DNA from 2 places in the Streptomyces sp. WMMB303 genome. Region 2 is predicted to be linked to the other one. Evidence: riboswitches for the same ligand, from Rfam matches in the RefSeq annotation. Region 2 holds a riboswitch; the other holds the start of a gene.
The links. Region 2 has a riboswitch for cobalamin ahead of P2424_RS24660 (ribonucleoside-diphosphate reductase subunit alpha). Riboswitches for the same ligand answer to the same signal wherever they lie in the genome.

Region 1 (3,751 bases), 4.5 Mb from region 2:
GCAGCATCTGAAGGCCGGGCTCCAGCAGCGAGCCGTCGCCGCGGAACTTGTTGACCAGATACCCCGCGAGCAGCGCCTGGTCCTCCGGCGCCAGCAGCGCCGTCGTACCGAAGAGCGAGGCGAACACCCCGCCCCGGTCGATGTCGCCGACCACCAGCACCGGCAGCCGGCAGGCCCGGGCGAGCCCCATGTTGACGATGTCGCTGCGCCGCAGGTTGATCTCGGCAGGGCTCCCTGCGCCCTCGCAGACGACCGCGTCGTGGGTGCGCCGCAGCTCCTCCAGGCAGCCCGCGACCGTCTCCAGCAGCTCCGCGCGCCCCGCGGGCGGCGCGCCCTCGCCGTCCACCCCGTCCCCGGTGGGCTCCGCGCCGCTCGGGTGGCGCCCGAAGTAGCCCCGCGCCGACATCTCACCGACCGCCTTGCCCAGCAGGACGACCTGGCTGGTGCGGTCGCCGCCCGGCTTCAGCAGCACCGGGTTCATCAGCGCGCTCGGCTCCACCCGGGCCGCTGCCGCCTGCATGGCCTGGGCGCGGCCGATCTCCGCCCCGTCGGAGGTGACATAGGAATTGAGCGACATGTTCTGCGCCTTGAACGGCGCGACGCGTATCCCCTTGCGGGCCAGCCAGCGGCAGATGCCCGCCGTCACCACGCTCTTGCCCGCGTCCGAGGTCGTCCCCGCGACCAGCAGCCCGCCCGTTCCGCGCCCGCTCACCGTGCTCCTCCCACCGCGCGGCCCTGCCGCAGGCGGCCCACCGCCGCTCCCGTCAGACAGCTCGTCACCAGGGCCAGTTGCCCCACCCGGCGCGACAGCCGCACGGCCCGCTCGATGTCGGCGGTGCGTACGGCGCGGCCGGAAGCGTTGAGGACGGGCCGGTGCTCCACCCGTCCGCCGTAGGCGAGGGTGCCGCCCAGCCGCACCCCGAGGGCGCCCGCGAACGACGCCTCGACCGGGCCCGCGTTGGGGCTGGGGTGGCGGTGCGCATCGGCGCGCCAGGCGCACAGGGCACCGCGCGGGTCGGGGCCGGCGAGCGCGGCCAGCACGGCGGTCAGCCGCGCCCCCGGGCCGCCCGCCACGTCGTCCAGCCGCGCGGCGGCCCAGCCGAAGCGGCGGTGCCGAGGAGAGCGGTGGCCGATCATCGCGTCCAGCGTGTTGACGGCGCGGAAGCCGATCAGACCGGGGACACCCGCCAGCGCCCCCCAGACCAGGGCCCCCACCACGGCGTCCGAGGTGTTCTCCGCGACCGACTCGACCACGGCGCGGGCCACTTCCGGCGCCTCCAGCCGCTGCGGATCGCGCCCGCACAGCGCGGGCAGCCGCTCGCGTGCCAGCTCCAGGTCCCCGGCCTCCAGCGCGCCGCACACGGCTCGCGCCTCCCGGGTCAGCGACGTCCCCCCGAGGACGGCCCAGGTGGCGGCCGCGGTCAGGGCGATTTCGGGGAGCGGCGCGGCCGCCCGGCTGCGTGCGGCACGGAGCGCGGCGCCGGCCACGGCGACGGCGCCGCCCGCGGCGAGGAGGGTGTGCAGCGCGCCCGCACCCCGGTGGTCGCGCCACAGGCGGCGCTCCAGCGCTCCGGCGGCCCGGCCGAATACGGCCACCGGGTGGCCGCGCCGCGGGTCGCCCAGCAGCGCGTCGGCGGCGAACCCCAGCAGGACCCCGCGCACCCGGACGTCAGCGGTGCCCATCAGCGGACGGATCCGGCGCACTCACCCACGACAGCGGTCCCCGCGACGGTGTCCCCCGCGGTGGCGGCGGGCACGTCGGCAGCGGATATGGCGGCACAGCCACGCATCTCGGCGTCCTCACTCAGGGTCCTCGCCCTGGCTCGACTCGACCGGCGGCGAGAGTCTCCTGGCTCCCGGATCCACACCATCCCCCGCCTTCCAGCCCGTGCGGGCCGTGGCTTCGTTGGGGGTGGCGCTCCCCGGTGACAGTGGCGGGACCGCGCCGGATTCGCACCGGCTTCCTCTCCGTGCCGCCGTTTGGCACCGGAAGTCCACCACGCCGGTCCGGCCCCGTCAACTCGCCCTTGACCTGCGACGGGGCTGCGAGCAGCGCCGTCGGTGAGGGGGTACGGGATGCTCCCGTACCCCCTCACCGACGCGGCTCGTCCGGCCGTGGCAGCCCTGCCGGGGGCCGCCGCGACCGGACGGGAGCGGGCTCAGCCCGCGATCAGGTAGATGCCGTACGCCACCGCTGCCAGGCACAGCGCATAGCACGCGTAGGCGCCGGTGCGGGCCAGTGCCGTGGGAGCGGTGCCGGCGGTGCGCGGCGAGCCGGCGACGATGCCGAGGGTGAAGATGCCGACGAGTCCCACCGTCGCCACCAGGCTGACGCCGAAGACCTGGCCGAGCGCGGCCCAGTCGATGTGCATGCGGTCGTCCCTTCTGCCTAGCTGAGGCTGCTCGCCGACGCGGGGCGGTCGGTCGGATGCGGGGCCGGGGTCTCGGAGGCCGCTGCCTCCTCGGCGGAGCCGACCGCCACTCCCGCGGGCGGCGGGGGCGGGGCGACGGCCCGGACTGCGGTGGTGACCACACCGGCGGGCACGGACACGGGTGCGGGCTCCGCCGTCGGTTCGGCGGCCGGGCCGGGGATCCCGGTGGGCTCCACCGCGGTGGAGGAGTCGCCGTTGACGTTGGTGTGGTCCACCGGTGCGCGCCGCGAGCGGGCCCAGATGGCGCCGCAGAGCGCGAGAGCGAGGACGGCGACCGTCGTCACGCCCCAGTCGCCCTGCCCGGCCAGGAGCGCGGCACCCGCCGCGATCCCGCCGGCGGCGGGGAGGGTCAGCGCCCAGCCGACGATCATCCGGCCGGCCGTTCCCCACCGCACCACGCCGCCCTTGCGGCCGAGGCCGGAGCCCATCACGGCGCCCGAGCACACGTGGGTGGTGGAGAGGGAGAAACCGATGTGCGAGGAGGCCAGGATGGTCGCCGCCGCGCTGGTCTGGGCCGCGAAGCCCTGCGGCGGCTGGATGTCGGTGATGCCCTTGCCCATGGTGCGGATGATGCGCCAGCCGCCCAGGTAGGTGCCCAGCGCGATGGCGAGCCCCGCCGAGGCGATGACCCATACCGGCGGGTCGGAGCCGGGCGCCAGCGCGCCGCCGGTGACCAGCGCCAGCGTGATGACGCCCATGGTCTTCTGCGCGTCGTTGGTGCCGTGGGCGAGGGAGACCAGTGCGGCCGAGGTGATCTGCCCGGCGCGGTAGCCCTTGGCGGTCCGCTCCGCGTCGGCGTGCCGGGCGACCCGGTAGGTCAGCCGGGTGGCGAACAGGGAGGCCAGGCCCGCGACCACGGGGGCGGCCAGCGCCGGGATGAGGACCTTCATGACGACGACGTCACCGTTGACCGCGCCGGTGCCGACGGCGGCGAGTGTCGCGCCGATCAGTCCGCCCATCAGGGCGTGCGAGGAGCTGGAGGGCAGCCCCGCGAGCCAGGTCAGCAGGTTCCAGATGATCGCGCCCACCAGCCCCGCGAAGATCACTTCGGGCCGGATGCCGGAACCTTCGTCGATGATTCCCGAGGAAATGGTCTTGGCCACCTCGATGGACAGAAAGGCGCCGAGGAGGTTGAGGACCGCCGACATGGCGACCGCTGCCCGCGGGGCCAGTGCCCCGGTGGAGATGGTCGTGGCCATGGCGTTGGCCGTGTCGTGGAAGCCGTTCGTGAAGTCGAACACCAAGGCCGTGACGATCACGATCCCGATGAGAAGCGTGATGTGTTCCATTCACCAGGCACAATCAGTTCGAGGGGCAGT
Region 2 (3,751 bases):
CAGCGGGAGTTGGAAGCGGCGGCCTGACCGGTCGGATAGAAGTTGATGTCCACCACGCGGTCCAGGAACGTCACCGCCGTGCGGACCGTGGCGTCCAGCCGCTCCCAGTCCATCCGGTCCGTCAGCGCGCCGCCGTCGTCCTCGCTCAGGTGCGCGGCCAGGTTCACCGAGCCCAGGTTGCAGACGGCGGTCTCCCCGTCGTCGGTGACCTCCAGGATCTCCGTGCACAGGTTCGAGGAGTGCACGATGCTGCCCGGTTCCGCGGTCTGGTTGGAGGTGCGGTTCGCGGCGTCCTTGAACGTCATCCAGCCGTTTCCGGTCTGTGCGAGGGTGCGCATCATCGCGCCGTACAGCTGCCGCGCCGGCAGCCGTTTGACCGCGCGCCCTTCGGCCTCGGCGCGGCGGTAGGCGGCGTCGAACTCCTCGCCCCACAGATCCACCAGCTCCGGCGTCTCGGACGGGGAGAAGAGCGACCACTGCCCGTCAGCCTCGACCCGGCGCATGAACTCGTCCGGGATCCAGTGCGCCAGGTTCAGGTTGTGGGTGCGGCGCGCGTCCTCCCCGGTGTTGTCCCGCAGCTCCAGGAACTCCTCGATGTCCGCGTGCCAGGTCTCCAGGTAGACGCAGGCCGCCCCTTTGCGGCGGCCGCCCTGGTTGACCGCCGCCACGGACGCGTCCAGCGTGCGCAGGAACGGCACGATGCCGTTCGAGTGCCCGTTGGTGCCCCGGATCAGCGCCCCGCGGGAGCGGATCCTGGAGTACGACAGGCCGATGCCGCCCGCGTGCTTGGACAGCCGCGCGACCTGCTGGTAGCGCTCGTAGATCGAGTCCAGCTCGTCCTGGGGGGAGTCGAGCAGGTAGCAGGAGGACATCTGCGGGTGGCGGGTGCCGGAGTTGAAGAGCGTGGGGGAGGAGGGCAGGTAGGCGAGCGAACTGGTGAGCCGGTAGAAGTCCGCCACCTCCGCGAGGGCCTGCGGCGACTCGTCCGCGGCCAGTCCGCAGGCCACCCGGAGCAGGAAGTGCTGCGCCGTCTCGACGGGGCGCCGGGTGAGCGGGTGCCGCAGCAGATAGCGGGAGTGGACCGTCCGCAGCCCGAAGTAGCCGAACCGGTCGTCGGCGCCGTCCTCGACGGCCTCGTGCACCAGCGCGTCCAGCCGATCGGCGTGCCGGCGGACGAACGCGTGCGTGCCGTCCGCGATCAGCCCCTCCGCGTGGCCCAGCGCCACCGCGTCGGAGAACGAGACGACGCCCTCCGCCGCCGCCTCGTCCCGGATCGCGAGGGTCAGCAGCCGCGCCGCCAGCCGGGAGTACCCGGGGTCCTCGCTGATGCGGCTGGCCGCGGACTCGATGGCCAGGGTGCGCAGTTCCACCGCGTCCGCGCCCGGTTGCCTGCCGCGCAGCGCCGCGGCCAGTACCGGCGCCGGGTCCGTGTCCGGGAGGTCGGCGGTGAGCGCGGCGAGGGTCGCGCGCAATGCGGCGGCCGAAGGGTCTTCGGCGGCCTCGTCCCCCGTGGCGGAGCCGGGGGCGGCGGGTGCCGGAAGGGTGGGGGCGGTGGTGACGGTCACGCGGTGCTCTCCCTCGCTGCTCACTGGCCGTGGGCAGCGGCACGGAGGGAGAGGCGCGCGCCCGGCTGCCCCGCTCGGGCACCGAGCCCGGTCCCGGGCCCGGACCCCTGTTCAGGGCACGGCGCGCTCCGCCCACCGGTCCAACCCACGAGACCTGGACGATCGTCTGGCCGCCGCCGGCAGGTACTCGGACTCGCGGGCGGGCTTGCGCCGGCCCCTCACCGTTGCGGGACAGTTCCGGATTCGCACCGGATTCCCCTGCATCGAGGGCGACAGCCGTGAGACACCATACATCTTGTGCTCGGCCTAAGCGGACACCCCATATCTTGTGCCGCCCCGGGTCGTGTCGGGCAAGGGCTCCCGTCCCCCGCGGCGCGCCGCGGGGGCGGCACGCGGGCCGGGAGCGAAGACCCGCCACCCGGACCGGGCGCGGCGCGTGGCCGGGGCGGGGGAGCGTTCACAGGCGCAGTGCGTAGGCCCACAGCGTGACGCCCGGGACCGGGCTCCAGTCCCGGTCGGGGTCCCGGTGGAACCCGAGGCGCCGATAGAGGCGGTGGGCGGCGTGCATGGTCGGCTGGGTCGAGAGCACCAGCCCCGAAAGGCCCAGCGCGCGTGCCCGATCCGAGCAGGCCGTCACCAGCGCCTCTCCCACCCCGCGCCCGCGGGCCGACTCGCGCACGCCGAGCATCCGGAACTCGCCCTCACCCTCGCGCGCACGCTCCGCGAAGGGCCCGCCGCGGCCGACGAAGGTGACGGTGCCCAGCAGTTCGCCCTGGTGCCCCGCGGCCACGAGCAGCTCCGCGTGGTCGGCGCGGCCCGCCGCGTCCCGCAGGGTCTCCAGGTACGGGTCCGCCTCTCCGCGGTCCAGCAGCCCGCCGCTGAGGTAGGCCCGGGCGACCAACTCACCGAGCTCCGGGTGCTCCTCGGGCCTGGCCGTTCTCACGGTGATGTCCATGCCGGCCATCATCCGCCACACCACCGACAGCGCGGCCCGCCGCCCGGGCGTTTGGCGGCGCCGCGGTCAACCGCTCCGCGGGCGCCCGCTCAGCAGCAGCGGAAGCCCTCGCGCGGATCGCTCTCGCGGGCATCGGTGCGGCGCCGCTCGAACTCCTTCCTGCTGGGGACCTCCGCGTCCGGGCCCTGGTGCCGGCGCACATGGGCCACATACCGGTCGTAGGCGCTCTCGTCGGTCAGTTCACGTACGTACCAGCGCACCCAGCGCCCGGCCCGCAGCACCGGGCGCACCACCCGGTCGGCACCGGCCGCGCTCACCGGGAGTCCCCGTCCGCTCCGCCGCCGGACGGCCCGGTGGCGGCCGACCCGGCCATCTCGGCCATCTCGGCCTTCTCCTCCTTGGTGGCGATCAGCCCGGCGGGCGCCGTCAGTGTCGACTTCCGGTAGGGCGCCTCGTGCATTCGGGTGCCTTCCGGGTCGCGCACCGCGCGCACGCAGGTGCGGGCCGCGTCGGCGAGGACGACGACGACCAGCAGCGCGAAGAGCGCCGAGAGGACGCCGTCCACGGTCGAGTTGGTGACCACCGTGTGCATGTCGTCCATGCTCTTGGCGGGGGCGATGATCTTCCCCTGGTCGATGGCCTCCTGGTAGTCGGCGCGCTGCTGGAAGAAGCCGATCTTCGGATCGGTGGAGAAGACCTTCTGCCAGCTGGCCGTCAGTGTGACGACCGCGTCCCACGCCAGCGGTACGGCGGTGACCCAGGCCCACTTCAGCCGACCGGACTTGACCAGCAGCGTGGTGCAGACCGCGAGGGCCACGGCGGCCAGCAGCTGGTTGGCGATACCGAAGAGCGGGAAGAGCTGGTTGATCCCGCCGAGCGGCTCGTGGACGCCCACCCACAGGAAGTAGCCCCACAGCGCCACGATGACGCCGCTGGACAGCAGCAGGCCCGGCCACCAGCTCACCCGGCGGAAGGGCTTGTATACGTTGCCGAGCATGTCCTGGAGCATGAACCGGCCCACGCGGGTGCCGGCGTCCAGCGCGGTAAGGATGAACAACGCCTCGAACATGATGGCGAAGTGGTACCAGAACGCCTTCATCCCGGAGCCGCCCACGACTTCCGAGAAGATGTTGGACACCCCGATCGCCAGGGTGGGCGCGCCACCCGTCCGGGAGAGCAGCGACTGCTCCTCGACGGCCTTGGCGGCGGCGGCCAGTTGGTCGGGGGAGAT

Region 1: linked by a shared signal. The riboswitch ahead of P2424_RS05435 (cobalamin biosynthesis protein) and the one ahead of P2424_RS24660 (ribonucleoside-diphosphate reductase subunit alpha) in region 2 are both predicted to bind cobalamin.

The regions. Positions count from the first base shown of each region.
Region 1 is NZ_JARKIN010000001.1:1,182,074-1,185,824, reverse strand. It holds gene P2424_RS05440 (cobyric acid synthase) at 1-712, opposite strand, end outside; gene P2424_RS05435 (cobalamin biosynthesis protein) at 709-1,683, opposite strand; cobalamin riboswitch at 1,843-1,968, opposite strand; gene P2424_RS05430 (hypothetical protein) at 2,160-2,372, opposite strand; gene P2424_RS05425 (inorganic phosphate transporter) at 2,390-3,721, opposite strand.
Region 2 is NZ_JARKIN010000001.1:5,678,646-5,682,396, reverse strand. It holds gene P2424_RS24660 (ribonucleoside-diphosphate reductase subunit alpha) at 1-1,565, opposite strand, end outside; cobalamin riboswitch at 1,726-1,861, opposite strand; gene P2424_RS24655 (GNAT family N-acetyltransferase) at 2,023-2,520, opposite strand; gene P2424_RS24650 (YbdD/YjiX family protein) at 2,610-2,837, opposite strand; gene P2424_RS24645 (carbon starvation CstA family protein) at 2,834-3,751, opposite strand, start outside.